DNA from 2 places in the Gordonia sp. 852002-51296_SCH5728562-b genome. Region 2 is predicted to be linked to the other one. Evidence: predicted binding sites of a transcription regulator. Region 2 holds the regulator's gene; the other holds the start of a gene.
The links. The regulator LexA, encoded in region 2, represses DNA repair genes until DNA is damaged. The targets are predictions, from matches to a motif close to CGAACANNTGTTCG.
Positions count from the first base shown of each region.

Region 1: the regulator LexA is predicted to act here: its motif matches at 13,721-13,734, upstream of A5766_RS07110 (HNH endonuclease signature motif containing protein).

Region 1 covers NZ_LZMI01000036.1:17,280-31,998, reverse strand. Annotated here, with positions in the region: gene pyk (pyruvate kinase) at 1-573, shown strand, start outside; gene A5766_RS07195 (hypothetical protein) at 590-865, shown strand; gene A5766_RS07190 (acyl-CoA thioesterase) at 876-1,754, shown strand; gene A5766_RS23795 (hypothetical protein) at 1,761-2,417, shown strand; gene A5766_RS07180 (GNAT family N-acetyltransferase) at 2,526-2,972, shown strand; gene A5766_RS07175 (DUF998 domain-containing protein) at 2,951-3,679, opposite strand; gene A5766_RS07170 (APC family permease) at 3,758-5,005, opposite strand; gene A5766_RS25285 (amino acid permease) at 4,966-5,676, opposite strand; gene A5766_RS07165 (hypothetical protein) at 5,831-6,172, opposite strand; gene A5766_RS07160 (YchJ family protein) at 6,266-6,664, shown strand; gene A5766_RS07155 (MarR family winged helix-turn-helix transcriptional regulator) at 6,806-7,273, shown strand; gene A5766_RS07150 (MFS transporter) at 7,270-8,985, shown strand; gene A5766_RS07145 (DUF2461 domain-containing protein) at 8,963-9,595, opposite strand; gene A5766_RS07140 (hypothetical protein) at 9,675-10,229, shown strand; gene A5766_RS07135 (DUF2945 domain-containing protein) at 10,257-10,460, opposite strand; gene A5766_RS07130 (sucrase ferredoxin) at 10,559-11,458, opposite strand; gene A5766_RS07125 (cupin domain-containing protein) at 11,455-12,681, opposite strand; gene A5766_RS07120 (hypothetical protein) at 12,691-12,945, opposite strand; gene A5766_RS07115 (mycothiol transferase) at 13,116-13,577, shown strand; gene A5766_RS07110 (HNH endonuclease signature motif containing protein) at 13,764-14,719, shown strand, end outside.
Region 2 covers NZ_LZMI01000003.1:15,922-30,640, reverse strand. Annotated here, with positions in the region: gene hrpA (ATP-dependent RNA helicase HrpA) at 1-3,670, shown strand, start outside; gene nrdR (transcriptional regulator NrdR) at 3,644-4,204, opposite strand; gene A5766_RS24810 (LysM peptidoglycan-binding domain-containing protein) at 4,349-4,975, opposite strand; gene lexA (transcriptional repressor LexA) at 5,200-5,940, shown strand; gene ptsP (phosphoenolpyruvate--protein phosphotransferase) at 5,986-7,701, opposite strand; gene A5766_RS00500 (DeoR/GlpR family DNA-binding transcription regulator) at 7,990-8,760, shown strand; gene A5766_RS00495 (1-phosphofructokinase family hexose kinase) at 8,757-9,722, shown strand; gene A5766_RS00490 (PTS fructose transporter subunit IIABC) at 9,824-11,917, shown strand; gene A5766_RS00485 (HPr family phosphocarrier protein) at 11,960-12,220, shown strand; gene hflX (GTPase HflX) at 12,226-13,797, opposite strand; gene dapF (diaminopimelate epimerase) at 13,879-14,719, opposite strand, start outside.

The sequences.
Region 1 (14,719 bases), on a different contig from region 2:
ATCGAGAACTCGCGCCCCACACGCGCCGAGGCATCCGACGTCGCCAACGCCGTGCTCGACGGCGCCGACGCCGTGATGCTCTCCGGCGAGACATCGGTCGGCAAATGGCCCATCGAGGCGGTTCGCACCATGAACCGGATCTGCAAGGCCGTCGAGGGAAGCTCCCGCGACGTCCCGCCGCTGTCGCACGTCCCACGCACCAAGCGCGGCATCATCTCCTACGCCGCACGCGACATCGGCGAACGCCTCGAAGTCAAAGCCCTCGTCGCGTTCACCCAGTCCGGTGACACGGTTCGACGACTCGCGCGCCTGCACTCACGGCTCCCGCTCCTGGCGTTCACGCCCACCCAGGCCGTGCGCAGCCAACTCGCCCTGAGCTGGGGCACCGAGACGTTCATCGTCGACCGCGTCGACACCACCGACAACATGATCGACCAGGTCGACCTGCAACTCCTGCGCATCGGCAGGCTGCGCGACGGCGACGTGGTCGTCATCGTCGCCGGCGCGCCCCCCGGCACCGTCGGCTCGACGAACATGATTCACGTGCACCGCATCGGCGAGCAGGACCACTGAGTTATCTGCGCGGCTCGTGGCTGCGCCTCTTGCCCCGTTCTTCCTCCTCATCGCATCGTCGCTTCGCTCCTCGCTCTTCGTCGTGCAGAACGGGGCGGCGCAGCCACGAGCCGACGCTGCCCGCATCGTCGCTGCGCTCCTCGCTCTTCGTCGTGCAGAACGGGGTGGCGCATCCACGAGCCGACGCCAGATCGCATCGTCGCTTCGCTCCTCGCTCTTCGACGCTGCCGCCATCGTCGCTTCGCTCCTCGCTCGTGCACCGGCCGCACCTCCTCTGCGGCTGACCGCATAGGGTGATCTGCATGACAACCGACGTGTCCGAGGATCTCGGCACACTCCTCGACCTGCTCGACGTCGAACGACGTGAGGACGACCTGTTCATCGGGCAGCACCCCGAGCAGAAGACCGCGCGCACCTTCGGCGGGCAGATGCTCGGGCAGGGCGTCGTCGCGGCGGGACGCACCCTCACGCGCGGGAACCCTCCCGTCCACGCATTGCACGCACACTTCATCCGCGGCGGCGACGTCAAGAAGCCCATGGAATACCACGTCGACCGCTTCCGCGACGGCAAGTCATTCGCCAACCGGCAGGTGACCGCGATGCAAGACGACGAGGTCATCTTCACCATGCTCGTCGCATTCCAGGACAACGCCGCGGGCCTCGAGCACGCCGTCGAGATTCCCCAGGTGCCCTACCCGGAAGAGTTGCCGCCGCTTGGCGAGCACTTCAAGGGCTTCGAAGACCGCATTGCCACCTTCGTCAACGCACTGCATCCCATCGACATCCGCTTCGCCAACGATCCGTCATGGAAGATGCGCGAAGCCGGAGAGACGTTGCGCGACAACAGAGTATGGATGAAGACCGACGGCGTCATGCCCGACGATCCGCTACTCCACGTCGCGGCGATGTGCTACGCATCGGACACCACGGTGCTCGACTCGATCATCACGACGCACGGGCTTTCCTGGGGCATCGACCGACTGTTTGCGGCAACTGTCAACCACTCGATGTGGTTCCATCGTGACTTCCGGTTCGACGAGTGGATGCTGTACGCCACGCGATCGCCGGTCGCCACCGGCTCGCGCGGGATGGGCTCGGGCCGATTCTGGAAGCGGGACGGAACCCTTGCGACCTCCGTCGTGCAAGAAGCCCTGATCAAATACTTCCCTCCGAAGGAGTGACACGTAGTGCAGCCGGGATCATGGTCGGGCCAACACCCACAGGCACCGCAACACCCACACGGGCAGGAATATCCCCAGTCGCAGGAATATCCCCAGTCGCAGGAATATCCCCAGTCGCAGGAACATCCAGAGGCGCAGCAATACTCCCACAAGCAGGAGTATCCGCAGACGTTCCAGCAGCCGCAGTACCCGACTGACGCGCAGCAGGGGACAACCGAATTCTGGCTCGACTCGGGTGCCGCGCTGCCGCGACGCGAGTGGCAGCACAAGACTCGCGTACCGGTCATCGTCGGGACGTCGATCGCGATGGTCGTGTTCGCTGGCCTCGCCGTGTCCGCGATTGTGCTCGGGGTCAACTACACACCCCAGTTCACTGCAATCGGAGGTGTCCCGGTCAGCTGCGCGTCATGGGAGACCACCGCCAATGGCGGCACCATTTCCGACAAAACGGTTGTCACCATCTACAGCGAAACGGGCGGAAAACTCGCGACAGCACCGCTTGAGCGCCACAGCACAGAGCAGCAGCAGTGCGTCCTGAGGTTCTCTGCCAAGGGTGTCGACGCCGACAAGAGCGGCTATGTCGTGCACCTGGGAGACACCTTCGCGCAACCGGTTTCGGGTTCGGCGCTGGAGCGTGGAGTGGTTTTCCGCCCCACGTCATGACGCCTGGCGCCACGTGAGAACGATGCGCCTCCCACTGCAGATGCTTCAGGCCCGTGCCTGGCCCGCCGAATGTGCGACACCGATGAACACCCGAGAGTGAGACGACTGATGACCACGACAATCGCGCCGCTGACCCAGGCAGATCGACGGGACTGGGCTCCGCTGTGGGCGGGGTACCTGACGTTCTACGAGCACGAACTGAGCGAGGAACAGTCGGACCTGACGTTCGCCCGAATCCTCGACCCCGACTACCCGATGTTCGGTGCTATCGCGCGCGACGAGACCGGACGGGCGATCGGCATCGTGCACTGGCTGACGCACGCGTCAACGTGGAGCGACGCGCCCTACACGTACCTCGAAGACCTGTTCGTGGCGCCCGACGTCCGTCGGAGCGGCGCTGGGCGTGCGCTCATCGATCACGTGCTCGAGTGGACTCGCAACCAGGGGCTACCGAAGGTCTACTGGCAGACTGCACGTGACAATGCGACGGCCCGTTCGCTGTACGACACGATCGCGTCGAACGACTTCGTCGTCTACGAGGTCGAACTCACCTGAGCCGGCGTGCTGGTTGCGGCGCTGGCCTGACTGCGAGTGCGCTGCGCACACACCGCGAAGCCCCACAGAATCAGCCACACCGACATACCTCCGACCTGGATTCGCTGCGCCAGACCGAGGTAGTAGTCGCCGTGCAGGTTGTCGGCGATCAACATCCACGCGGTGGTCACCGCGACGACGACGAGCACGCCGAGCCCGGCCGTCCGGAGTAGTGGCCAGATCCGCGGGCGCTGCCGGTAAGCCGCCACCACGCCCGCGATCATCGTGATGAAGATGGCGAACACGGCGATCGTGCTGGTCAACGCGTGTATGTGATGCAGCTGGGGGAGAAGCCCGCTCGGTTCGTACGGGCAGTCCTTGTCGACGCCGGGTATGCAATCGATGGGCGCGAGCGCGTCGGCCAATGTCGCTGCGCCGAACACGCCGAACGAGATCACAGCGATCCGCGCGTACACCCCACTCACGATCGGACGCGGAAGGAAGAGGATCAGCGCCGAGGACACCGCGAAGATCGCGGTGAGGATGTCGCCCGTCTCGTACACCGCCCGATGGGGACGGTGAGCGGCGTCGAGTTCGCTGAGGAAGCTGTTCAGCGGGTCGAGCGGACTCGACCAGAAGAACTCGAGCACCCACGAGGAGTAGCAGATGCCGGCCAGTGCGATGAGGATTCCCGCGGTGATACGGCGGGTCGTCGACAACGATGGCATTCGATCAGATTAGTCCACCGAAGAAGGGGCGCCTCACGCCTTACCCCGCTACTCACCCCTGCTGCGACCTGTGCACATTCACGACGACATCGCATGGCGCGCGTCGACGCTCGTGCGGGTCCTCGTGACCAACGCGGGTGTAGTGCGCTTCAGGGTGCGCTCGAGGTCGTCGGCGCGTCCCGAGGACAACAATCGTGCGCGCGCGTCCGAAGCGGTGTCGGGGATGATGACGAGCACATCGTCGTTACGCGCGAGGTCGGCGATATGGTCGGCCAGGATGTCGACGACAGAGTCCTCGTCCGGCGCACGCAGTTCGACCAGGTGGTCGAGGGGGTGAAACCGCCGCCACTCCGCGGCGAAGTCATCGTGCCCGCGAGTCGATTCCCCGTCGGTAGCCCCTTCTCTTGCGTCACCGTCGATGACGACGTGCAGCGCCATGACCTCGCGACCGAATGCGCGTGCAGCGTGCAGCGCGTCGTTGGTGGCACAGCACAGCGGTGACGAGACGGGTACGACGGCGAGGCCCTGGCCGGCGAAGGAGTGTCGACGGTGTTCGCCGGAGTGTGACGTGTCGGCGGCTGTGCGAATGTCGAGTTCCCGTGTGCGTCGATAACTTCTGGCCAGCAACTCCATCGCTGCCACGAGCAGTGCCAGGACGAGGATGACCCAGAGTGAACCCTCGCCGGCTTTCATCACGGTGAGGACCACGGCCGCCACGGCTGTGAGCACGGCGCCGAAGCCGTTGAGAGCCGCGCGTCGTCGCCAACCGTGTGAACGCGTCACCGACCAGTGACGCACCAGCCCGACCTGCGCGAGCGTGAAGCCGATGAACACGCAGATGGCGAACAACGGGACGAGGGCATTGACGTCTCCACCCGAGACGACGATCAGTAGCGCGGATGCCCCCGCGAGGATCAGCACCCCGTTGCGGTACACGCCGTTGCGAGTCCTGCGGGTGAGCCGATGCGGTAGGTGATCGTCGCTCGCAACAACTTTCATCAGTTGCGGCAACCCGCCGAATGACGTGTTCGCAGCCAGAGCGAGCAGCACGATTGTGGCTATCTGCACCACGTAATACATTGCGCCGCGGCCGAATACGCTCTCTGTCAGTTGTGACAGCACGGTGACGCCTGCCTGCGGGTGGATGTGCAGACGCTCCACGAGGGCGGCAATGCCGAGCATCATCGCACCGAGGAGTACACCGAGCGCCACCTCCGCACGCTGCGCGCGACGGATCCGATTCTCTCTGAACTGCGGCGTCGCATTGGCGATGGCTTCGACTCCGGTCAAAGCCGCACAGCCGTTGGAGAATGCCTTGAGTACCAACAGGATTCCGATCGTGCCGACGGTCTGTGAGTCGACCTGCGGGCACTGTGGTTGCCGCCGCTGACGAGGCCGACGACAATCACCGACGCGATGCTCACCACGAACACAACGGTCGGGGTGATGAAAGCCCTGGCGCTGCTGACGATTCCGCGCAGATTGACGGCTGTGATCAGTGCGAGCACCGCGAGCGCGATCCAGACGGTGTAGCGCCCAGCGGAGGGAAATGCGGACGTGAGTGCGGCGGTTCCGGCAGTCACCGATACGGCAACGTTGAGGACATAGTCGATCACGAGCGACGCCGCGGCGACCAATGATGCGCGGCGCCCGAGATGGGCTTTCGCGACAGCGTAGGCGCCGCCACCGTCGGGGAACGCGGCGATCAGTTGTCGATAGGAGAGCACCAACACCGCCAGGAGTACGACGATCGCGGCGCTGACGGGAAGCGTGAGTCCCAACGCGTTGCCACCTGCCGCGGCGAGTGCGAGGACGATTGCCTCGGGCCCGTAGGCGACCGACGCCATCGCATCCAACGAGAGAGCTGCCAGCCCCGTCGTCGCGGTCAGGCGACGCTTGTCGCGTTGAGGTGAAGCTTTTGGCTGGTCAGCCGAGGAGTTCGACAATGATGTCTCGTCGCGCGCCCATGCTCGCGTAAGTGTTCCGGGTAATGCCACGAAGGACGTTGTATCGCTGGTGGATGGGTGCGCGAGCGTCTCTGACGCGAATTTGACGCCGACCGGGCGGTTCTTGACGTAGCTCTACCGCAGACTGCTTCTTACCCCAGACCGGCTTCTTACCCCTGACCACTGTCGCCCGGCGCGGCGCGTGTCAGGCGGCGTGACGGTCGGCGGCGCGAACATCGGCGAGCAATCCGCCGGGATCGACAACCATGATCACGGGTCCGAGGGTGTCGCTCGCGCGCTCGATGACCGCGTCGATCTGCGTCGGATCTGCGGGATCGGCGATGACCGTCACGACCCGATCGCGCACGGCCGCATCGACGTAGGGGACGAGATCGTGACCACGGGTCCCTGCGATGGCGAGGTTCTTCCCCCGATCGAGAATCTGTCGGGCGAGCGAGTGAGCTCGAACGCTGCCGTCCATGATCAGCACGACGGTGTCGGCGTGCGCGGTGCGGATGACTGATGGTTGGTGAGTGATCGTTGTCATGTCACCATCACAGTCGCCGACGCTGCCACCGTGATGGGCGGACGCTGGCAGTCGGCTGGGACCATTGGTCGTGGCCGCATATGCTGGGCCGCCATGAGCACGATGATCGACGACGATGCGCGCTGCCCGTGCGGAACCGGTCTGACCTTCGCCGAGTGCTGCGGGCCGATCCTGCGCGGAGAGCGTCGTGCCCCGACTGCCGAAGCGTTGATGCGATCCCGATTCACCGCGTTCGCCGTCGGCGACCGAAATCACCTGCTGCGCAGCTGGCATCCCGACACCCGACCGGGCGACCTGGAACTCGATGACGGCATGCGGTGGCTGCGTCTCGACATCGAATCGGTGAACGGCGGCGGTCCTTTCGATACGACAGGCACGGTCGAATTCACGGCGTTCTATCGGGCCGATGGACGTCGAGGGCAGATGCACGAACTCTCGACATTCAGCCGATTCGACGGCTCCTGGGTCTACGTCGACGGGACGGTCGAGTAGCGCAGCTTGGCCCCTGCAGTGCGTCCGGGAGAACCGGTGCATACAAGCCGTGCACATAGGCGCTGGTCAGCGCACGAGCACCCGCCTGGTCGCATTTGTGGCAATTGATCAACCTGAATTGATCAATATAGATTGATGATTATGCCTGAACGCGATGCCACCACGCAGTCGGCGACCCTCGACGATGCCACAGTCGAGGTGGCGGCCGAGTTCCGGATCATCCTCGGATCGCTGTTGCGCAGACTGCGGCAGCATCGTGCGACCGACGATCCGAGCGCTCCCGAAACGGCTGTGCTCGCGCGTCTCGAGCGGGAAGGTCCGGCGACGGCGGCGCAACTGGCGCGCCGCGAGAACGTCAGCCCACAGTCGATGGGTGTCACTGTGTCTGGGCTGCAGGGGCGTGGGTTTGTCAGTCGCGCAACAGATCCCGAAGATGGACGACGAATCGTGCTGGCATTGACCGATGCTGGGGCCGAGGCGCTGCGTGGTCGTCGCGGTCAACGGACGCGAGCGATCGCGGAGGCGATGGGCCAGGTGCTCGACGACGACGAGATCGCGCAACTCCGAGACGTCATGCCGCTACTCGACCGGCTCGCGGACGCGCTGTGAGCGCGGCGTCGACGACCCTAACGCCGGTAGAGCAAGAACCCGACTCGCGATACCGATGGGTGGCGCTCTCGAATACGACTGCGGCCGTGTTCATGTCGGCTCTCGACGGCTCGATCGTCATCATCTCCCTACCCGCGATCTTCAGGGGCATCGGCCTCGACCCGCTCGCACCTGCCAACATCGGGTTCCTGCTGTGGATGATCATGGGCTACCGGCTCGTCCAGGCTGTCGCCGTGACCACGCTGGGTCGGCTGGGCGATATGTTCGGCCGCGTCCGCATCTACAACATGGGATTCGCGGTGTTCACCGTCGCGTCGATCCTGTTGTCGTTCGACCCCTTTCACGCAGCGAACGCAGCGATCTGGCTGATCGGGTGGCGGGTGTTGCAGGCCCTCGGCGGCTCGATGCTGACCGGAAACTCAGCGGCCATCCTGACCGACGCGTTCCCTCCCGACAGACGCGGGTTCGCGCTGGGGCTCAATCAGGTTGCTGCACTGGCGGGGCAGCTCACCGGGCTGGTTCTCGGAGGTCTGCTTGCAGCGTGGGATTGGCGGGCGGTCTTCTGGGTCAACGTGCCCGTCGGCCTGTTCTTCACCGTGTGGGCCTACCGCAAACTTCGTGACAGCGGCGAACGCCATCCCGGAAGGATCGACTGGCTGGGCAACGGGAGCTTCGCGATCGGACTGTCGTCGTTGCTGATCGCCATCACGATAGGCCTACAGCCCTACGGCGGTCACACGATGGGATGGACCAACCCGGTCGTGGTGGGTCTGCTCGTCGCAGGAGTGCTGCTGCTCGTCGGATTCGTGATCGTCGAACGTCGTGTCGCCGAACCGATGATCGAACTCTCACTGTTTCGAATCCGACCGTTCGTCGCCGGAAACGGTGCGGCACTGTGTGCCTCGTTGGCGCAGGGCGGCCTGCAGTTCGTGTTGATCATCTGGCTCCAGGGGATCTGGTTGCCGGTCCACGGATACGACTACGCCGACACACCTCTGTGGGCGGGAATCTTCATGCTGCCCTTGACAATCGGCTTCTTCATCTCGGGTCCGTTGACCGGTGCGATGAGCGACCGGTTCGGTGCCCGCGGCTTCGCGACGGTCGGCATGGTGTTGTTCGGGGCGAGCTTCGTCGGCTTGTTGTTCTTGCCGATCATGTTCCCTTACTGGGCGTTTGCGCTGTTGATCGCTCTGAACGGGATAGGTACAGGCATGTTCACCGCGCCCAACACGTCGTCGATCATGAGCAGCGTTCCGGCTCGCTACCGTGGCGTGGCGTCCGGGATGCGCGCGACATTCCAGAACACGGGTACCGCGCTGTCGATCGGTGTGTCCTTCTCGCTGATGATCGTCGGACTCTCGGCGACGCTGCCGGATGCGTTGTCCACGGGGTTGCAGGGGCAGGGAGTTCCGGCGGGAGTGGCGACGGACGTCGCGGAGCTTCCACCCGTCGCGTCGCTGTTCTCGGCGCTGCTCGGCGTCAACCCGATCGAGCACCTTCTCGCAGGGACCGGTGTGCTCACCCAGGTCACCGACGGACAACGTGCGACCCTCACCGGCCATACCTTCTTCCCGGAACTGCTCTCCGGGCCGTTCCACGACGGACTGGTCGTCGTGTTCTGTGTGTCCATCGTGTTGTCGATCTGCGCTGCCACGGCGTCGCTTCTCCGCGGTAAGCGTCAACCAGCGGTCACGCAAGAGCGTGTCGGGTGAGCCAGTCGATCAACGACGCCGTCGTTCGCCAGTCGTCCCGCACGCGGTCGACCAACTCCGGCGTATGGATCACCGCGTCGAACCCGTAGGGGTGTGACACGGTGAACGTCTTGTGTCGCAGCAGTTCGATGCGCGGGTGTCCCGGGTCCCAGCCTCGTGGTGCGGTTTTGAGACGACCTCCGCCCACCTCCCAGCCGGTCGCGGTGAGGTCGGCGACGATCTGTTCGAGTTCGCGGCCACGTCGATCATCGTCGATGGCTGTGCGCATCGCGGACAATCGCTCGGCGGAAGCGTCGTAGAAGCCGGCACCCACCATGACGCCCGGTGCACCGATCTGCACGTAGTAGCCGGTCGCCGGTGCCACGGCAACGTAGGCACCCTGGTGGGTCTTGTAGGGCGACTTGTCTTTCGAGAACCGGACGTCGCGGTAGGGGCGGAACAGCTTCGCTTCACCGAACTCGTCGGCAAGTGCGTCGGTCAGCTCACGCATCGGTGCGGCCACAGCGCTCTGATATGTCTGCTTGTGTTGTTCCCAGAAAGCCTTGCTGTTGTCGACCTCGAGGTCGTCGTAGAAATCGAGGGCGGCCTCGGGGAAGCCCTGAAAAGACATGTCCCGAGGGTACGACTCGCCGCGCCGGATCGAGGCGAACGTGTTCTATGACGATCGATGAAATGGCACGATGAAGGGGATGACGCAGCTGACGTACGAAGAGTTCGGCCGCCGGTTCTTCGAGGTCGCCGTGACCGAAGAGCGGGTGGGGTCGGCGTTCTCCTCCATTACGGGTGGATCTTTCGACGTCGGGCCCATCCCGTCCGGCCCCGGTGGGCTCGCTCGCGTGACCGCGCACGTCGAGATCGGCGAGCCGCGTATCGCGCGCAATGTCGGCGAACTGATCACGTTCACCGTTGAGATCATGCTGACCATCGGTCTCGTCGTGGATCTGCGAGTCGATCGCATCAAGTACGACGTCGACGGGCTGATCACACTTCCGTTGACCGTTCGTGCCGCCGAGCCGCTGGAGTTGCGGATCGACGTCACTCCGCCGCGGCCGAAAGACGTGATCGTGGGCGTCGCGTCACACAACCTGCGTGGCGAATTCATTCGTGCCGTCGGTCAGGTCGACACCGAAATCAAGCGCTTTGTCGCCCAGCACGTGGCGGAAGAGATCGACAAGCCCGAGGTCAAAGCTGCTCGCATCATCGACGTCGGTGCCGAACTCGGTCGGGCCTTCGAAAATATGTGACCTGTCGAGAATGTGGGTACGAATCACTCACTTCTTGGTGAGCGACGACTCCTTGTGTGCGGCCTGCGATCCGGTCTTCGACGATTCGACAATCCAGTACGGGTCGTCGTCGCTTGCATTGAACTTCTGACCGTCGAAGGTGAATGGCGATGTGCGCTTTTCCTTCGCGTGCCCATGCGTCGGTCCCTGGGACGTATTCCATTCGACGGTGTCGTTCTTGTTGATTCCCATGAGTCGAGCATGCGCGCTCACCGACGCCGACGGCGCTCGTCGACGTGGGTGACGCGTGCTCGATACGTCGCCGACCACCGATCGATACAGGGTCACGGTCAGGTCGCGGCGACCTGTCCGAAGGCGATGGAGTCCAGCGTGAACTGCCGTACGCGTCCAGCGACATTCGCTTGACACATCGAAAACAGCGGCTCGGAGAACTCCTCACCGAGCACCACGTCGACGGGGCCGACGTGGCCCGTCAGACGGACGCGGATCCGCCCATCGACGTGTGTGACGTCGATCGGCGCGAACGAGTCGATGCGGTCATCTCCGGTCTCGACACGGGCGAAGTGCTGTGCGGCCTGCACGGCGTGGGGGAGTGACGTACGTCCACGCAGCAGTGAATCCACAAGGCGCCCTTGGGTGTACAGCTCGACGATGGACGCTGGGTCGACGGCGGTGTCGAGTCGTCCGTAACAGAGACCATGCGGAAGGATCAGCCCTGTCGCGGCGAAGCGGTCACCACCGAGGTGTGAACACTCCCACGTCCACTCCGGATACGCCGACGCGATCGATGCTGTCGCGGCCCGACCCCGAACTGCACAGCACTGGTCATGCTTACCGTGCGCGCACACTGCGACGAGAGGTTCGGTCGATGGAGCACCGTCGGACCCGTCGAGCGCGAGGTCGAGATAGCCTGCGGGACCGTCGACTTCGCCAGCGTGCACGCTTTCTGCTCCCGGCGTGGAGTCCACGATGAACCAACGCCACCGTGGTGCTTGCGGTCGGCGTCCCGGTCGTCGAATCGCGACAATCCGCATGCGCTGCTTCTCGACCCGACGCACGATGCTCAGACCGAGGTCGGGGTCGATGATGGACGGCGATTGCAGGAACGCCGAATGTCCCCACGCACCACCGAGTTCGAGCAGGACCCACAACGTTCCCGCCGAGGCTGTGCCGTAGATCGGATCACCGCGCTCCGCGGATTGCACGCTACACGGAGGACGACGGGTCATCCGGTTGGAACCGATCCACTCTCGAGAACGACGACGCCCTCACGAAGCAGTCTGCGAATCAGCACGAGGCTGTCGGCGGCGTCGAGTCCCGGTAGTTCACCCGCGGTGACGGTGGCTCCGGATACTGCGGCCTCGAGTGCCTCTGTGCAGTAGTCGGGGAAGCTGATGGTCCGATCGGGAAGGCGAATTTCGGTACGTTGCAACGCACGACGGACTTCGACGACGAGGCCGTGGCGTCGACTCACCGTCGTGTGTTCGGAGAGTGAGTTGACTGCGTCGAGTGTGGCGAGCGGTCGAACTGCCGCGGGTCGGGTTCGCTCGGCGTGGATCGTCGACAACCGTGCAGCGGTGCTTTCGGCCAGATCTGTTGTGTTGGCCTGCAATACGTCGATGACGGCATCAATTGTCTTGGCTGCCAGCGCCGCTGACTCGTCGGGATCGGTGAAGTCGGTACCCATCGGCAGCGCGGCGCGTAGCGATTCGACTGTCCCGAGTTGGTCGACGACCGCCCGGACCAGATCGAAGGCAGTGACAGCCGATACCCCGACCGTGAGATGAATCGACGTGTGGCCGAGAGCTTCTGCCGAATGGAGCCATCCGCGCGGAAGGTACAGGGCGTCGCCGGGTTCGAGGACGGTGTCGATCACCGGCTCCTCATGACTGCGCGCCTCGATGGCATCGCGGTGGTCGGTCCAGGGTTGGTCGGCGAGGGGATCGGTGTGAACCGGGGAGTGAACCCGCCAATGCTTGCTGCCGGAGATCTGCAGTACGAAGACGTCGTGCACGTCGTAGTGGGGATCGAAACCGCGGTTTGCGGGTGGGGTGATGTAGGCGTTGGCCTGTACCGGGTGTCCGAGGTCGTCGACCATCCCGCGCACAAAGTCGATGATGGGCGGCCACAGTCGGTGCAACCCCTGTAGAACGATCGTCGCACCAGAGGCGAACTGCGCCAGCACTTTTGCCGAATCGACCTGATCGGGCATCTCCGCACCGAAACCGGCCGGCCCGAGGTAGTTCTCTTTGCCTACCAGGCCGCCTTCCTTGGCCATCCGGATGAACGGTGCACGCACCCCGCGCTCGGCGATCAACTCGTCGACGCTGCGCGGCGAGAGAAGGTCGTCGAAGTCGCGGGGGAGCGCGTCCGATCTGCTGAGCAGAGGACGCCGACCCCAGTGATCACGCGCGAACGTGTCGGGGTCGATGGCGATGCAGCGGCTCAGCATTGTCGTCACTCAGGCGGTGCCGTCTGCGCCGCCGTCGTGCCCATCGGGGTTGGAGCCGCCGTCGGCTGGTCCTTCGCCGGGTGAGGCGGTGCCGTCTGCGCCGCCGTCGTGTCCGCCGGGGTTGGAGCCGCCGTCGGCTGGTCCTTCGCCGGGTGAGGCGGTGCCGTCTGCGCCGCCGTCGTGTCCGCCGGGATTCGAGCCGCCATCGGCAGGACCTTCGCCCCCTGGGCTGGAGGTGGTGATGTCGTCGTCGTCGAGTGCCATGGGTAAACCCTTTCCTCGTTGGGAGTCACTCGGTTGGGGACTCCACACTCCACTATGTCGACATGTGACGCTCTTGACGAGGATTCGTCGACGAGGGTCGAAGTTCGTTACTGCGCCGAGATGGCGGTTCCTGCAAGGTCACGATGATTCGAACGTGACACGCTGTAGCGATGGATCTCTGGTTTGAGGCCGCTCGTGACACCGCTGATCGATGCTGGGACGGCATTCTCGCCACGCTCGACGGCGTGGCCGACGCCGACCTCAACAGCAGACTGCCGGTCGCAGGCTCCAACGCGCCGTACGCGATTGTCCACCACTGCATCGAGATGACCCGCTGGTGGCTGGGAACATTCGGCTGCGGATTGGACCTGCCCCGTGATCGGTCGGGGGAGTTCGAGGCCACCGGAACGCGCGACGATCTCGTCGTGCGCATCGCGCAGGTCCGCGCCGACATGGACGTGTGGGCGACGCGTATGTTGCGCAACGGAATTGCGGGCCGCGATGCACGCGGAACACGCGCGAGTGTCGACCTCGACACCGTCACGCCGCAGTGGGTTGTGCTGCATGTCGTACACGAGCTTGCCCAGCACCTGGGCCAGCTGCAGGTAACGCGCGATTTGTTGAGCGCCTGAAGTTGAGCCCCTGAATCGGTACCGCGGATTCTGCGTGAGTCCGAATCGCCGACAACTGGTCGATCAGCCTGGCGTCATCGGTTTCGATGGCTCGAAAGTTTCTTCGATTTTTCCTCGACGGTGCCCGCATTGTCGGGTAGTGTAGAACACATATTCGACACGACGTTGGGGCGGGGGTGGCGGCACGTGAACAGCAAACGCAACAGCAGCGACGGCGGAAACGGCCGTGCGCCTTCGGCTTTGGCCACGGCGGCGGTGGGGTCTGCGGATGCGGTGGTCGCCGAGAAACTGTCACGCCTGGCTGCGGTGTTGGATGAGTTGGCGACGGTGGATGTGTCGTTGGTGTCCGACGACGTGCTCGTCGAAGCCACCGTCGAGGCCGAACGGCTAGCACTGCGGACGGCCGGCGCGGTCACCGACCGCTTGATCGTGGAAGCGTCCGACCGCGACCTGCCCCACTCGTTGGGTTTCCGCGACATTCGCAACTTCATGGGCCAGCGCCTGCATATCGGTGATCCGGCAGCCCGGTACCGGGTGATCGCGGCGACCGGCTCATTCACCACCATCTGCGGTGACCGCCTATTACCCGCGTGTCCCACGTTGGCCGGCTACGTCGTGGAAGGGCGCGTCGCCGGCGCACACGTCCGCGCGGTACTCGAAGTGTTGGAGGCGATCCCCGCCGACATTTCGGCGGAGACGAAAGCTGCCGCCGAAGCACAGATGGCCGGCTACGCGACCGAGTTCACGCCCGCCGAAATCACCAACCTCGGTTCACGGCTACTCGCCCATCTCGACCCGGATGGAACACTCACCAACCCGAAAGACCGCAAACGACGACGACGCTTGTGGGTGAACCGGCAAAACGCACAGTTGATGTCGCGGTTGACCGCCGATTTGGATCCGATCGCCCGCGCACGGCTCGATACCGTGTTGGACTCGTGGGCCAAACCCGGCATGAACAACCCCGACGACCCCGATTCGCCCGTCGGGCCGATCACCACCGCCAATGCTGAACAGGTCGCGGCGGCAGCGCTGCGGGATCAACGCTCACCCGCCCAACGCAACCACGACGCCTTCTCCGCCCTACTCGGGCAAGTGTTGGAATCCGGCATGCTCGGCAACACCCATCGGGGATTACCGAT
Region 2 (14,719 bases):
CTGCCTGGAGCTCGGCCGAGGCGTGCGCGGCGCCATCGGTCACACCCAGCCGAGGCGTATCGCCGCGAGTTCCGTGGCACGGCGTATCGCCGACGAGACGAACACCGAGATCGGCGATGCCGTGGGGTACTCGGTGAGGTTCTCGGACCGCTCCGGCGCCGACACTCTCGTGAAGGTGATGACCGACGGCATCCTGCTGCGCGAGATCGCCACCGATCCGATGCTGCGCGCCTACGACACGCTGATCATCGACGAGGCGCATGAACGAAGCCTCAACATCGATTTCATCCTCGGCTACCTGCACCGACTGCTCCCCCGTCGCCCCGACCTCAAGCTCATCATCACGTCGGCGACGATCGAACCCGACAGATTTGCGCGGCATTTCACGACACCCGACGCCGAGGTCCCCGTCCTCGAGGTGTCGGGGCGGGCGTACCCCGTCGACGTCCGCTACCGCCCGCTCGTCTCCTCCGACGGCCCCGACACCGGTGACGAACGCGGTGGCGGCGAGCACGCCGACCTCGACCAGATCCAGGGCATCGACGCCGCCATCGACGAGTTGTGGGGGCGCAGCAACGCCGGTGGCGACATCCTGGTGTTTCTGCCCACCGAACGTGACATCCGTGAGGCGGCGGACTCGCTGTCCCGACGCGTCGCGGCGGGTGCCGAGGTGGTTCCGCTGTACGCACGATTGTCGATCGCCGAACAACAGAAGGTGTTCACACCGTCGCGTGGCAATCGAATCGTGTTGTCCACCAACGTCGCCGAGACCTCGCTGACCGTCCCGGGCATCCGCTACGTCATCGACACGGGTACCGCACGTATCTCGCGATACTCGGCGCGCACCAAGATCCATCGACTTCCGGTCGAACCGATCTCGCAGGCGAGCGCCCGCCAGCGCGCCGGGCGGTGCGGGCGAGTTGCCCCCGGCATCTGCATCCGCCTGTACAGCGAGGCCGACTTCGACGCCCGCCCCGCCTTCACCGACCCCGAGATCCTCCGCACCGACCTTGCCTCGGTCATCTTGCAGATGGCGTCGCTGCGGCTCGGCGACATCGCCGACTTCCCCTTCGTCCAACCTCCCGACGCGCGCGGAATCCGCGACGGCATCGGAGTTCTCACCGAGCTCGGTGCGATCACGACGACCGACAAGACCGACACCACACCGCGATTGACGCCTGTCGGACGCACGATGTCGCGCATCCCGGTCGAGCCGAGGGTCGCGCGCATGCTGATCGCCGGGCACGAATCCGGTTGTCTCGCCGACGTTCTGGTCATCGCCGCCGCGCTGTCGATTCCCGACGTTCGTGAGCGGCCCGGCGATCATCGCGAGGCTGCCGACGCTGCACACAAGCGGTTCGTCGTGCCAGGGTCCGACTTCATGGGTTACCTCGCACTGTGGCGCTACCTTCAGGAGAAACGACAGGAACTGTCCGGCAACCAGTTCCGCCGCACCTGCGAGCGCGAGTTCCTCCACTACCTCCGCATCCGCGAATGGCAGGATCTGCACCGACAGCTACGGCGCATCGTCGACGATCTCGGCTGGTCGACGAACGACGCCGGAACATCGAAAGAGTCTGGAACATCAAAAGAGTCTGGGGCGTCGAAGAATTCCGGCGAGCCTGAGGTGTCACACCACACCGATGCGATCCACCAGGCGATACTGTCCGGGCTCCTGAGCAACATCGCCGCGCGCAACGCCGAGGGTCGGGAGTACACGGGCGCACGCAACACGACCCTGATGATCTTCCCCGGCTCGTCACTCTCCAAGAAGCCGCCCGCGTTCCTGATGGCCGCCGAGATCCTGGAAACGTCACGACTTTTCGCGCACACCGTCGCGGGAATCGACCCGCTGTGGGCCGAACGACTCGCAGGCGACCTGGTCAAACGCACATACAGCGAGCCGCACTGGTCGTCGAAGCGCGGTGCGACGATGGCATACGAACGTGCGACGCTCTACGGCGTCCCGTTGGTGGCCCGACGCCGCGTCGACTACGGCCCCATCGACCCCGCGGCGGCGCGCGACATGTTCATCCGGCACGCCCTCGTCGAAGGCGATTGGAAGACGAATCATCCGTTCTTCGAACGCAATCGGGCGCTGCTGTCCGACGCCGCCGAAGTCGAACACCGCGCACGACGCCGCGACGTGGTGATCACCGAAGACCAACTGTTCGACTTTTACGACCATCGCATCGGCGCCGAGGTCACCTCGGCACGCCACTTCGACACCTGGTGGAAGAAGGCGCGCAGAGCCGACCAGGCGCTGCTCGACCTCACCCCGGAGGACGTCGCCGCCGACGTCCACGTCGCCGATGCCGACTATCCCGGCGAGTGGCAACAGGGCGATACCCGCTACCGCCTGCGCTACCGATTCGAGCCCGGCGCGCCCGATGACGGTGTGTCCGTACTCATTCCGCGTCCACTGTTGCGGCACGTGCGTCCTGCTGGCTTTGACTGGCTGGTCCCGGGAATGCGCAGCGAACTCGCCACCGAGTTGATCAAGACACTGCCCAAGACCATCCGCAAAACGATGGCCCCCGCCGGACGATTCGCCGATCTCGCTCTGTCTCGCCTCACCCCACGCCGCGAGCCGCTTATCACGGGCCTCGCGCGTGAACTGTCGACGATCACCGGGCAGACGATTGCGGCTGACGACTTCGCTCCCGAGAGACTCCCCGCCTACCTTCGGATGAACTTCGTCGTAATCGACGAGCGCGAGGAGTCGGTCGCCACCGGCAAGTCCCTTGCCGACCTCCGCCGACGCATCGAGGGTGACGCGCCCGCGCCGACGCCGCGTCGGGTGTACACGACGTGGACGACAGACGGAATCGGAACACTCGCCGAGTCGAACGTCGATACCGTTGCCGGACAACAGATCACACGCTATCCGTCACTCGAGGTCGTCGACGGAGAGCGCAACCGTGGGGTGGCACGGACGCTCGCGACGTCGGACGCACAGCGACGTGTGCAACTGCACGGTGCCGTCATCGAACTGCTCGACCACGCGATCGCGCCACTCTCGCGCAAGATCAGCGCAGGACTCGACCCGGCGGATCGACTGGCACTGAGTCAGAGTCCCTACGAGTCGCCCGACGCGCTGTATTCCGACTGCACCCGCAGGGCGATTCGCGACATCGCGCCCGCAGCAGTCGATCTCGGCTCGATCCGCACGCCGTCGGCCTTCGAAGAACTCGTCTCGGCGCTCCGGCCGCGTATCTCAGCGGCGGCGCCGGAGTACTTCGCGCTCGCCGTCGAGGTCTTGCGCGAGGTGGCTCCCCTACGTGCCGAGATCGACCGCCACTCGGGTCAGACAGCGTGCGACGACGTCGCCGAACAGTTCAACAACCTGGTCTTCGATGGATTCGTCCTGGCCACGGCACGCGAACACCTGCAGCACGTTCCGCGATACCTGACCGCCGCACGGCAGCGTCTCGAGCAACTTCCTGCCGCGGCCACTCGCGACCGCGATGGAATGGCCGCCATCGACAGAGTCACCGAGCGCTGGAACCAGCGCCTGACACAGCTTCCCGAATCGCGCCGAGACACCGTCAGCGAGGAAGCGCAGTGGATTGTCGAGGAACTTCGGGTCAGCCTCTTCGCCCAGAAGCTCGGGACCGCCTACCCCATTTCGGAGAAGCGCGCGCTACGAGCTCTTGACCGACTCGGTTGACACCGGACGCGCTGAACTCGACGCAGCATCGACAGTGTCGTCGCGGGTGGCGGGTGTGTCGAGGTCGTCTGCGCCTTCGTGGGATCCGGTGAGGTTGCCCCGGAGGTCGTCGATCTCACGCTGGAAGTCTTCGAGCGAATCGAACGAGCGATAGACCGAGGCAAAACGTAGATATGCCACCTCGTCGAGGTCGCGCAGCGGGCCGAGAATGGCCAGACCCACCTCGTTGCTGGGGATCTCAGCGGAACCCGACGATCTCACCGCGTCTTCGACCTGCTGAGCCAACTGCGCGAGATCGTCTTCGTTCACGTGACGTCCCTGGCACGCGCGGCGCACCCCGCGCATCACCTTTTCTCTGCTGAACGGCTCCGTCACTCCGTTGCGCTTCACGACTGCCAGAACAGCACTCTCAACCGTGGAGAAACGTCGCCCACATTCGCTGCACGCGCGACGTCGGCGGATCGCCTGCCCCTCATCGGCGACACGCGAATCGACGACCTTGGTGTCTTCGTTCTTACAAAACGGGCAGCGCATGTAGTCCTCGTGCGAATCGCGGGACGCAGCGGCTCCGTCGATCTGGCTTGGTCCGATCGTCTGACGACCGGCGGAAGCGAGACCGCAGCGGTGACCGTGTCGGTTTCCGACTGGACCCTGTGACATCGAGAATACCGCCAGCGCTCAGCGGTACGCGGGTGTGACAAGCGGTTGGCCAACGCGCAGCCCGCTCGACGGCAGATCGTTGAGGTCGATGATCTCGTCGATGACGGTCTGACGCGGCATATCGGGCGCGACCCGCGCCGCGATCGAGCTCAGCGATTCACCGGAACGCACGTGGACCACCTGCGTGGAGGTCGACGACGGCATGCTCGCCCGCTGGTAGTCGGCACCGACGGTCCCGACGACCCACACGGTCAGCGCCAACCCGACTCCGGCGAGCACCGCCAAGACCGCTGCGCGCCGGCGACGGGCAGCCACCATCTCGCCGACGCCACCGGCGCATCGCGTGCCTGCCGGACGTGTAGAGGTGCCGTGATCGAACGCAATCCGACGTCGGCGCTGCGGCGAGACGTCCGCGCCGGCCCGTCGGACCTCACTTGTTCGAACATGTCCCGCCACACGCAGCTCTTCGCTACGCACGGCATTCGACGATGCGCGTCCACTGACCACCGTGGCGCGGTGAACTCGAGAACGCGTCGTCGACGCAGGTCGGGGCGTTGCAGATCGGGTGGTCGGCGGTGTTGCCGCGGATGCACTCGACGGGCTGGGAATCGTGCGGGTCACCGGGTTGGTCATCAAGCTGGTCATCGCTACCTCCAATGGTCGATCAAGCGTTCGATGCACTGATGTTCGAGTTCTACCAGAGGGGTCCGACAAAGTCCTGCGACACGTCGAACAAATGTTTGATGTTGTCAGTGGCCTCCGCTACTGTCGGCGCCAGACGATGGATGAAAGACGCACCCCACCACCTGCTCCACAACAGCAGCCGGTTCACAACAGCAGCCGCATCAACATCAGGAAGGACGGAACCGATGACAGAGAAGTCACGACGCAGCCCGACGTCGCCCAAGGGCAACGGTCGCAGCGTCGAAGGCAAGAAGAGCGGAGGCGGCGAGGAGACACCGATCCATCCGGCCGTCGCCGAGGCAACACTCACCGATCGCCAGCGTGGCGTCCTCGATGTGATCCGAAAGTCGGTACGCGAGCGTGGATATCCGCCGAGCATCCGAGAGATCGGCGACGCCGTCGGCCTCACGTCCACCTCATCAGTGGCACACCAGTTGCGCACTCTCGAGCGCAAGGGCCTGCTGAAGCGCGACGCCAACCGTCCGCGAGCGGTCAACGTCTCCGAGGCTCCCGATGCACATCACTCCGATGCCATCAACGGAGATCTCCCGACCCCCACGTTCGTTCCGGTACTCGGCCGTATCGCGGCGGGCGGTCCGATTCTCGCGGAGGAGGCGGTCGAAGACGTCTTCCCGCTCCCGCGTGAGCTCGTCGGTGAGGGCTCGTTGTTCCTGCTGCGCGTCGTCGGCGAATCGATGATCGACGCCGCGATCTGCGACGGCGACTGGGTTGTCGTACGTCAGCAGAATGTCGCCGACAACGGCGACATCGTCGCAGCGATGATCGACGGCGAGGCGACGGTGAAGACCTTCAAACGCAAAGACGGCCACGTCTGGCTGATGCCGCACAACCCGCTCTTCGATCCGATCCCCGGCGACGACGCCGCCATCCTCGGCAAGGTCGTGACGGTCATGCGCCGGGTGTGATGCGCTGAACCGGGCCCCGCAGGTCATTGACCAGCGGGGTCTGTATCAGTGGTCGAGTTTTTCGGCTGCGGCACGTCGGGCGAGTGCCGGACTCGAGGTGGCAAGCGCGGCAGCGGCCGCGGCTCGGCACTGCTCCATGGTCACCGTCGACAGCTTCGCCCCGACTGCTGCTGTCGCCGCCGGAGCCGCCGACAGCGAGGTGACTCCCAGTCCGACGAGCACACACGCGAGCGACGGGTCGGCCGCGGCCTCACCACAGACGCCGACGGGTTTGCCCTGCTGGGCGCCGGCGGTCGCGACCTGCGAGATGAGTGCGAGCACCGCGGGTTGCCACGGGTCGGTCAGTTCGGCAAGTTCTGCCGACATCCGGTCGGCGGCCATCGTGTACTGCGTGAGGTCGTTGGTTCCGATCGACACGAAGTCGACCTCGGCCAGGATCGCCGGCGCCAGAATTGCCGCTGCAGGGATCTCGATCATCACGCCGGCCGTCAGACCACGCTGACGGACGAGATCGGCGAACTGTGCAGCCTCTGCGGCCGTGGCGATCATCGGTGCCATGACCCACGGCGTCGTGCCGGATGCTTCTGCCGCGCGCGCGATCGCGTCGAGTTGAGTTCGCACGATTTCGGGGTGGTCATCGCCGATTCTGTTACCGCGCACGCCGAGTGCGGGGTTCGCCTCGTCCGGGTGCTCGATGAAGGCCAGCGGCTTGTCCGAGCCGGCGTCGAGCGTTCTGATGACGACTTTTTGGCCCGCGAACGCCTCGAACACGTCGCGGTACAGACGTGTCTGCTCGTCGACATCGGGTTCCTCTGCCCGGTCGAGAAATGCCAACTCGGTGCGGAACAGCCCGATCCCCTCGACCGGCGCATCGGCCGCGCGACGCGCCGACACACCATCGGCGACATTCGCCAGGATGGCGACGTCGGTGCCGTCAGCAGTCCGGCCAGGGCCACGCCACGCAGCAACAAGCGCTGCCTCCGCAACACTGCGCTCGACGAGTTCGCGCGCCTCGGACTCCTCCGGTTCGACGGTGATCGACCCCGCACCGCCGTCGAGCAAAACCATTGTGCCGCTGGTGATCTCACTCAATCGAGCCACGGCGACCACGCACGGGATGCCCAATTGACGCGCGATGATGGCGGTATGACTGGTCGGTCCGCCGAGACGCGTGGCCAGCCCGACGATCACAGCGGGATCGAGCCCCGCGGTATCCGCGGGAGCGAGGTCGTCCGCGAAGAGGATCGACGGTTGGCTCGGCGTCGGAATTCCCGGCTCCGGCCGGCCGAGCAACTCGGCGACCACCCGGTCACGCACGTCGTTGAGGTCGGTGATCCGCTCTGCCATCAACCCGCCGAGTTTGGCGAACATCTCGGAGAACTGCGCCGTGGCCGCGACTGCGGCAGCAGGTGCCGACGCCCCCTTCGCGACACGGGACTTTGCCGCACCGATCCATCCCCGATCCTCGGCCAACCCGGCGGTCGCGGCAAGAACCTCGGCCGCAGCTCCCGACGCGTGTGATGCGCGATCACGCAGTCTGCCCGCGACGACTGCCGCGGCGGCGACGAGACGTTCCGACTCCGTGTCCCGCTCGCCCTCGGCGAGGACGCGATCAGTGCCGAGTGACGTCTCGTCGTACTCGACGCGCCCACCCGGCCACAACACCGGCCCGTAGGCAAACCCCGCGACGACGGGTGTTCCCGTCAACTCTCCCTGACCGTTCATGGTGACCCGATTCTCCGTTACCAGGTGATTCTCCATTGCGTCTGCTGCCTTCCGGGTCGATCGGCCGGGTGCGGTGATCTGTGAGGAATACCCGGCGTCGTGAATTTCTGTGATCAAAGTTACTCGAAACGCTTGACTTGTCAACACACACGGGCGTAAACACAGATATATCAACATCGAATCCCACACAGAACCAATCACGCGGTGATCCACAGAACACAGATCCGACAGAACACAGATCCGCAGAAGCCAGATCCACAGAACACAGACCCCACAGATGGTTCGCCGGAAGGTGAGCCACACACCACAGATCGGAGTCGACAGGTGTACGCCGAAGAGCGACAGCGAGCAATAGCCGATCAGGTGCGCGCGCACGGTCGCGCATCCGTGACAGCTCTCGCCGACAGGTTCGACGTGACGAGTGAAACCGTGCGCCGCGACCTCGCAGTGCTCGAGCGCAGCGGTAGCGTGCAGCGCGTCCACGGCGGAGCAGTCAAGGCCGGGACGGTCGAGGTAGTCAACGAGCTGGGACTCGCCCAACGCGAGTCCTCCCACACCGCAGAGAAGGCAGCGATCGCCCGCGCTGCGATTCGGTTTCTGCCCTCGGACGGTGGATCGGTCATCTTCGATGCCGGAACCACTACCTACCAGGCCGCCAAGCTGCTGCCCGCCGATCGCAGGCTCACGGTGATCTCGACGAGCCTCCAGCTCGGGCAGGCCCTCACCGCACACGAACGGGCCACCCTGCTCATGGTCGGCGGTCGGGTCCGTGGGCTCACGCAGGCTGCGGTCGGCGCCGAGACCGTCGCAGCACTCGGAAAGATGCGGGCATCTGTTGCCTTCGTCGGCACGAATGGGATCAGTGAGGGCCACGGCCTGTCCACCCCCGACGCGGAAGAAGCCTCGGTCAAGTCGGCCATCGTGGCTGCCGCGCAGCGCGTCGTGGTGCTGGCCGACTCGTCGAAGATGGGTCGCGAGGACTTCAGCTCGTTCGCTCCGCTCGACGAGGTGGACGTCCTGATCACCGACGACGGCATCGACCCCGAGTTCTCGGCGGCGCTCTCGGCACACGGCATCGAGGTCGTGATCGCATGATCCTCACAGTCACAGCCAACCCGAGTCTCGACCGCACCCTGGAGATCACAGGACCGTTGATGCGGGGCGAGGTGCAACGCAGTACCTCCACCCGGGTCGAGCCCGGCGGCAAGGGCGTCAACGTGTCCCGCGTCGTCGCGGAAGCCGGCATCCCCACCGTCGCGGTACTACCCGCGCACGCCGACGACCCGCTGCTCACGGCCCTCGACGCCGTCGCACTGCCGTACCGCACGGTCGACATCGACGGTCAGATCCGAACCAATATCACGGTGGCCGAGAACGACGGGACGACCACGAAGATCAATGCGCCCGGTCACACCCTCACGCCTGCAGAACTCGACGAACTGACAGCGCTCGTACTCGAGGGCGCCGAGGACGCGTCGTGGGTGGCGCTGTGTGGCTCGATTCCGCCGGGAGTTCCCGACGACTGGTATCGCCGCATCTCCGACCGCCTCGTCGACAGCGGACGCCGCGTGGCGATCGACACGTCGGGCGCACCCCTGGGCGCGGCGATGTCGGGTCCCGTCGACCTGATCAAACCCAACGACGAAGAACTCGCCGAGGTCAGTGGTATCGACCCTGCCGAACTGGCCGCTGCCGTCGCCTCGGGCGACTACCTGCCGGTCGTGACGGCATCGCGAACGCTGATCGCCACCACGCAGGGAGCGGTACTCGCGACCCTCGGTGCGGCGGGTGCGGTACTCACGACCGCTGAGGGTAGCTGGCTGGCCACTCCCCCGCCGATCGTGCCGCGCAGCACCGTCGGAGCAGGCGACGCATCGCTGGCCGGGTACCTCATCGCGTACACGGCGGGCGCCTCCGAACCCGATCGTCTCCGCACGGCAGTCGCCTACGGCTCGGCGGCCGCCGGGCTGGCAGGGACGCAGCCGCCACTTCCGGCACAGGTCGACGTCGACTCGGTCGATGTCGTCGAACTCTCAGGAGCCGCCCCGATCACGTGACCCCCACAGCCTCCAGTTCCTGTACACGAATCGCCACGACGCTCACCGACCAGAACCGGAACACTCGCTCTCCGGACCACACAGAAATCGAAGGAAAACCCATGTCCGACAACATCATCACCGCAGCGACGGTGCATCTCGATGTCGACGCAGGCAGTGATCCCGCCGCCGTCATCACCTATCTCGCCGAGAATCTCGGCGAGGCCGGGCGCACGACCGATCCGTCCGAACTGAGCCGCGCCGCACTGGCCCGCGAGGCGAAGTCGGCAACCGGGCTACCCGGTGGGATCGCGATTCCTCACGCACGCGCCGCATCGGTCACCACCGCCAGCCTTGCCTTCGCGCGGCTGTCGAACAAGGTCGACTTCGGCGCACCCGACGGCCCGGCCGACCTGGTGTTCCTCATCGCGGCACCCGAGGGCGCTGCCTCCGACCACATGAAGCTGCTGAGCTCGCTCGCGCGAGCGCTCGTGCGTCCCGACTTCGTCGCCGCCCTCCGCGAGGCGCCGAGTGACGAGCGCGTCGTCGAACTGGTGGATGAAGCCATCAACCCTGCGCCGGCAGGCTCCACGTCGACATCCGCCGCGCCTGCTGCGGGCGCGGCCGCCGCTGCCGCAGTCCCGGCAGCAGGCACGAAGACCGCGAAGACACTAGGGGGTTCCGATTCGCAGAAGCGCCCCTCGATCGTCGCGATCACCGCGTGCCCCACCGGCATCGCACACACCTACATGGCAGCGGACGCGCTCAAGTACGCCGCGGAGCGGGCAGGCGTCGACTTCCATGTCGAGCCGCAGGGCTCGTCGGGCACCACGCCGTTCACCCCCGACGTCATCGCAGGCGCCGACGCCGTCATCTTCGCCACCGACGTCGGTGTGAAGGGCAAGAGTCGCTTCAGCGGAAAGCCGGTCATCGAGTCCGGGGTCAAGCGCGCGATCAACGAACCCGACAAGATGATCGCAGAGGCTGTGGAGGCGTCGCGTAGTCCGCATGCCGCACGCGTCGACGGGTCGGCGGACGACGGTGCCGGTGCAGCGGAGGGATCGGCGTCGAGCCTGTCATTCGGCAAAAAGATCCAACAGGCACTCATGACCGGTGTCAGCTACATGATCCCGTTCGTCGCGGCAGGCGGACTGCTGATCGCGTTGGGCTTCCTGCTCGCCGGGTACCAGATCGCCAACAAGACACTCGATTCATCCAAGACGCTGTCCGACGGCGCCTACATCGCGCTGCACAACAGCCTCTGGGATCTGCCCGCTGGCGGTCTCGGCCAGTACCTCGGCGGTGTCAGTTTCGCGATCGGCGCGCTCGCCATGAGCATGCTGGTACCTGTCCTCGCGGGTTACATCTCGTTCGCGATAGCCGACCGTCCCGGTATCGCACCCGGCTTCGTCGCAGGCCTGGTCTCGGTTGCCGTGGGCGCGAGCTTCATCGGTGGTCTGATCGGCGGCCTCATCGCGGGCGCCGTGTGCCTGGCGATCTCGCGACTTCCGTTGCCGCAGTGGGCACGCGGGCTACAGCCGGTCATCATCATCCCGCTGTTCGGGAGTCTGATTGTCGGCGGTCTGATGTTCATGTTGCTCGGCAAGCCGCTCGCCTGGGTCACCACCCAGCTCACCGACGGTCTCAACAGCATGAGCGGCAGCTCCAAGATCGTCCTCGGCGTGGTCCTCGGACTCATGATGTGCTTCGACCTCGGCGGACCGGTCAACAAGGCCGCGTACCTCTTCGCCACCACCGGCCTCGCCATCGGCGACACACCCCAGCTCGAAATCATGGCAGCGGTCATGTGCGCAGGCATGGTTCCGCCGCTCGCGATGGCACTCGCCACCGTCATCCGCCCCGGACTGTTCACCGAGCCCGAGCGTGAAAACGGTAAGGCCGCTTGGTTCCTCGGCGCCGCATTCATCTCCGAGGGTGCAATCCCGTTCGCCGCAAAAGACCCGGTGCGCGTGATTCCGTCGATGATGGCGGGCGGCGCACTCGCCGGTGCACTGATCATGGCCTTCGGGGTCACGCAGCGCGCTCCGCACGGCGGCATCTTCGTCTTCTTCACGATGAACCACTGGCTGCTCTTCCTCGCAGCGCTTACGGCGGGTACGGTCCTCGGCACGGTGTGCGTCGTCGCGGCCAAGCAGTTCGGTCGCTCGTCGAGCCGACAGACTTCGGCACCCGAGCTGGAGACCATCCCCGCCTGAGATCTCACGTCCCGACATAACCCATCTGCAAAGGAGCAACCCATGCCAAGCACCACCGTCGAGGTCGGATCAGCCGTCGGATTGCACGCGCGACCCGCAACGATCATCGCCGAGGCAGTCGCCGACGCCGGCACACCCGTGACGATCTCGGTCGTCGGAGGCGAACCGGTCGACGCGGGATCGGCATTGCTGATCATGACGCTCGGCGCCGAGAAGGGCACCGCGGTCGTCGTCGAATCCGACGATCAGGCAACGCTCGACGCCATCGCGAAGCTCGTCGCCGCCGACCTCGACGCCGAGTAGGCCTGCTACTGGGCCAACGAGGCCAGTTCTCCCGCCAGCGCCGAGGGCACACGGACACGCATCCGGGTGCCCTCGGTGCTGTGGTCTGTGGCGAGTACCTCGCCCTCGCGGTGAATCCGTGACACCAGGTCGCCTCGCGTGAACGGGATGTCGACGGTGAGCTCCACGTCGTCGCGACCCACGAACTCACGGACCGCCTCGAACAGCTCAGGCAGTCCCTCACCGGTGCGCGCCGAGACGTACACGACGCCCGCTGAGTTGGGTCCGTGCGTACTACCGCCCGCGCCGAGCATGCCGCGCAATTCGGTGAGCCTGGACGCATCGATGGCATCGATCTTGTTGATCACCAACAACTCCGGAGGCGGCGCGACTCCCTCTTCTGCCACGACGTCGTTGATGACCCGTCGGACCGCCGTGATCTGTTCCGCGGGGAACGGGTCGCTGCCGTCGACGACGTGCAGTACGAGATCAGCGTCGACGACCTCCTCCAGCGTCGACCGGAATGCCTCGACGAGTTGCGTGGGGAGGTGGCGGACGAAGCCGACGGTGTCGGTGAAGACCAGTTCGCGACCGTCCTCGAGAGTCGCACGGCGCGTCGTCGGATCGAGGGTCGCGAACAGCGCATCCTGCACGAGCACACCAGAACCCGTCATCGCGTTGACCAGACTCGACTTACCCGCGTTCGTGTATCCCGCGACGGCGATGCGCGGCACAGCACCCCGCAGTCGTGCGGACCGCTTCGTGGTGCGGGCCGTGCGCATTTCGCGAATCTCGCGGCGCAGCTTGGCCATTCGCTCGCGGATGCGCCGGCGATCGGTCTCGATCTTCGTCTCACCCGGTCCGCGCAGGCCGACGCCGCCGTTGCTACCCGCGCGGCCACCGGCCTGACGGGACATCGATTCACCCCAACCACGCAGACGCGGGAGCATGTACTCCATCTGCGCGAGGGCCACCTGCGCCTTGCCCTCACGCGAACTCGCATGCTGGGCGAAGATGTCGAGGATGAGGGCCGTCCGGTCGATCACCTTGACCTTGACGACCTTCTCCAACGCGGTCAACTGCGCTGGCGTCAACTCGCCGTCGCAGATGACGGTGTCGGCGCCGGTGTCGGCGACGACGTCGCGCAACTCCTGGGCCTTGCCCGAACCGATGAAGGTCGCGGGGTCGGGTGAGGATCGTCGCTGGATCACCGCTTCGAGAACCACGGAACCCGCGGTCTCTGCGAGCGCTGCCAGCTCCTCCATGTTCGCCTTCGCTGCGGCCGCGGTGCCCTCGGTCCAGACGCCGACGAGCACCACGCGCTCGAGGCGCAGTTGTCGGTATTCGACCTCGGTGACGTCGGTGAGCTCTGTCGAAAGCCCCGCGACGCGCTGCAGCGAGGCGCGATCGGAGAGCGCGAGCTCGCCGGTCGTCGGCGTGTGGGCACGGTCGCGGGAATCGTCGTGATCGCCGAAATCTGCGGGGTCGACGAGATCGTCGGGATCGATCAGATCGCGGGAAAGGTCGATCGCGGGTGCGTTCGCGTCGACGGGACGGGTGTCGTGCAGGTCATGTACCTGTGGTGATGTTTCGGTCATACACCATCCATGGTGACACGCCGACGGCCCGTCGAGCACGTGGATATCTGCCGAGCCGCCATGCAGCGTGCCCGCGGCACGTCAGTCGACGCGATACCAACCTGCCCGGAATCGGCCGTCGGCCACCAGTGCGGACGGTCCTCGCAGCGTCGCGTGACCGTCGGCAACCGTGACCGTCACCCTTCCGCCTGGCACGTCGATGACCGTCTCGCCCGCGTCGCGGCCGAGGGTCTGCAGGCCCGCTGCTGCCGCCGCGACCAGCCCCGTTCCGCAACTCCTGGTCTCTCCGACACCGCGCTCGAAGACACGCATCGTGGCGTGCAGACCACCACGCGGTCCGTCCTCGGGGGAGGTCAGCAGTTCGACGTTGGCGCCGTGCGGAAAGACGCCGTCGGGTAGGACGACGCCGGTCGAGAAGTCGATCGCGGCGAGGTCGGACGTCGACATGTCGGGCACCACGCACGCCAGGTGTGGGTTGCCGACGTCGACCGCGACACCCGGGTAGAGGTCGTCGCCGATCCGCACGGTCGCGTCCTCGCCGAGCAACACCCGACCCATCCGCACACTGACGTCGGCGCAGAGGTCGTCGAACGAGTGCACCACCACGGGACGTCCGCCTGCGCGCGAACCCACCGTGAACTCGTCGGACTCGGTCAGCCCGGTGGCCCGCAGGTAGTGGGCGAAGACGCGGACTCCGTTGCCACACATCTCGGCGATGGAGCCGTCGGCGTTGCGATAGTCCATGAACCAGTCGTCGGGCTCGACGCCGTCGGGCAGCTCATCGAGGACGCCCGCGCGCACCAGGGCCACCGCCCGCGCGACGCGGAGCATGCCGTCTGCGCCGATACCGCGTTGACGATCGCAGACCGCCGCCACGAAGTCGGTGGTCAGGTCGAGTTCGACCGCCGGGTCGGTGAGCACG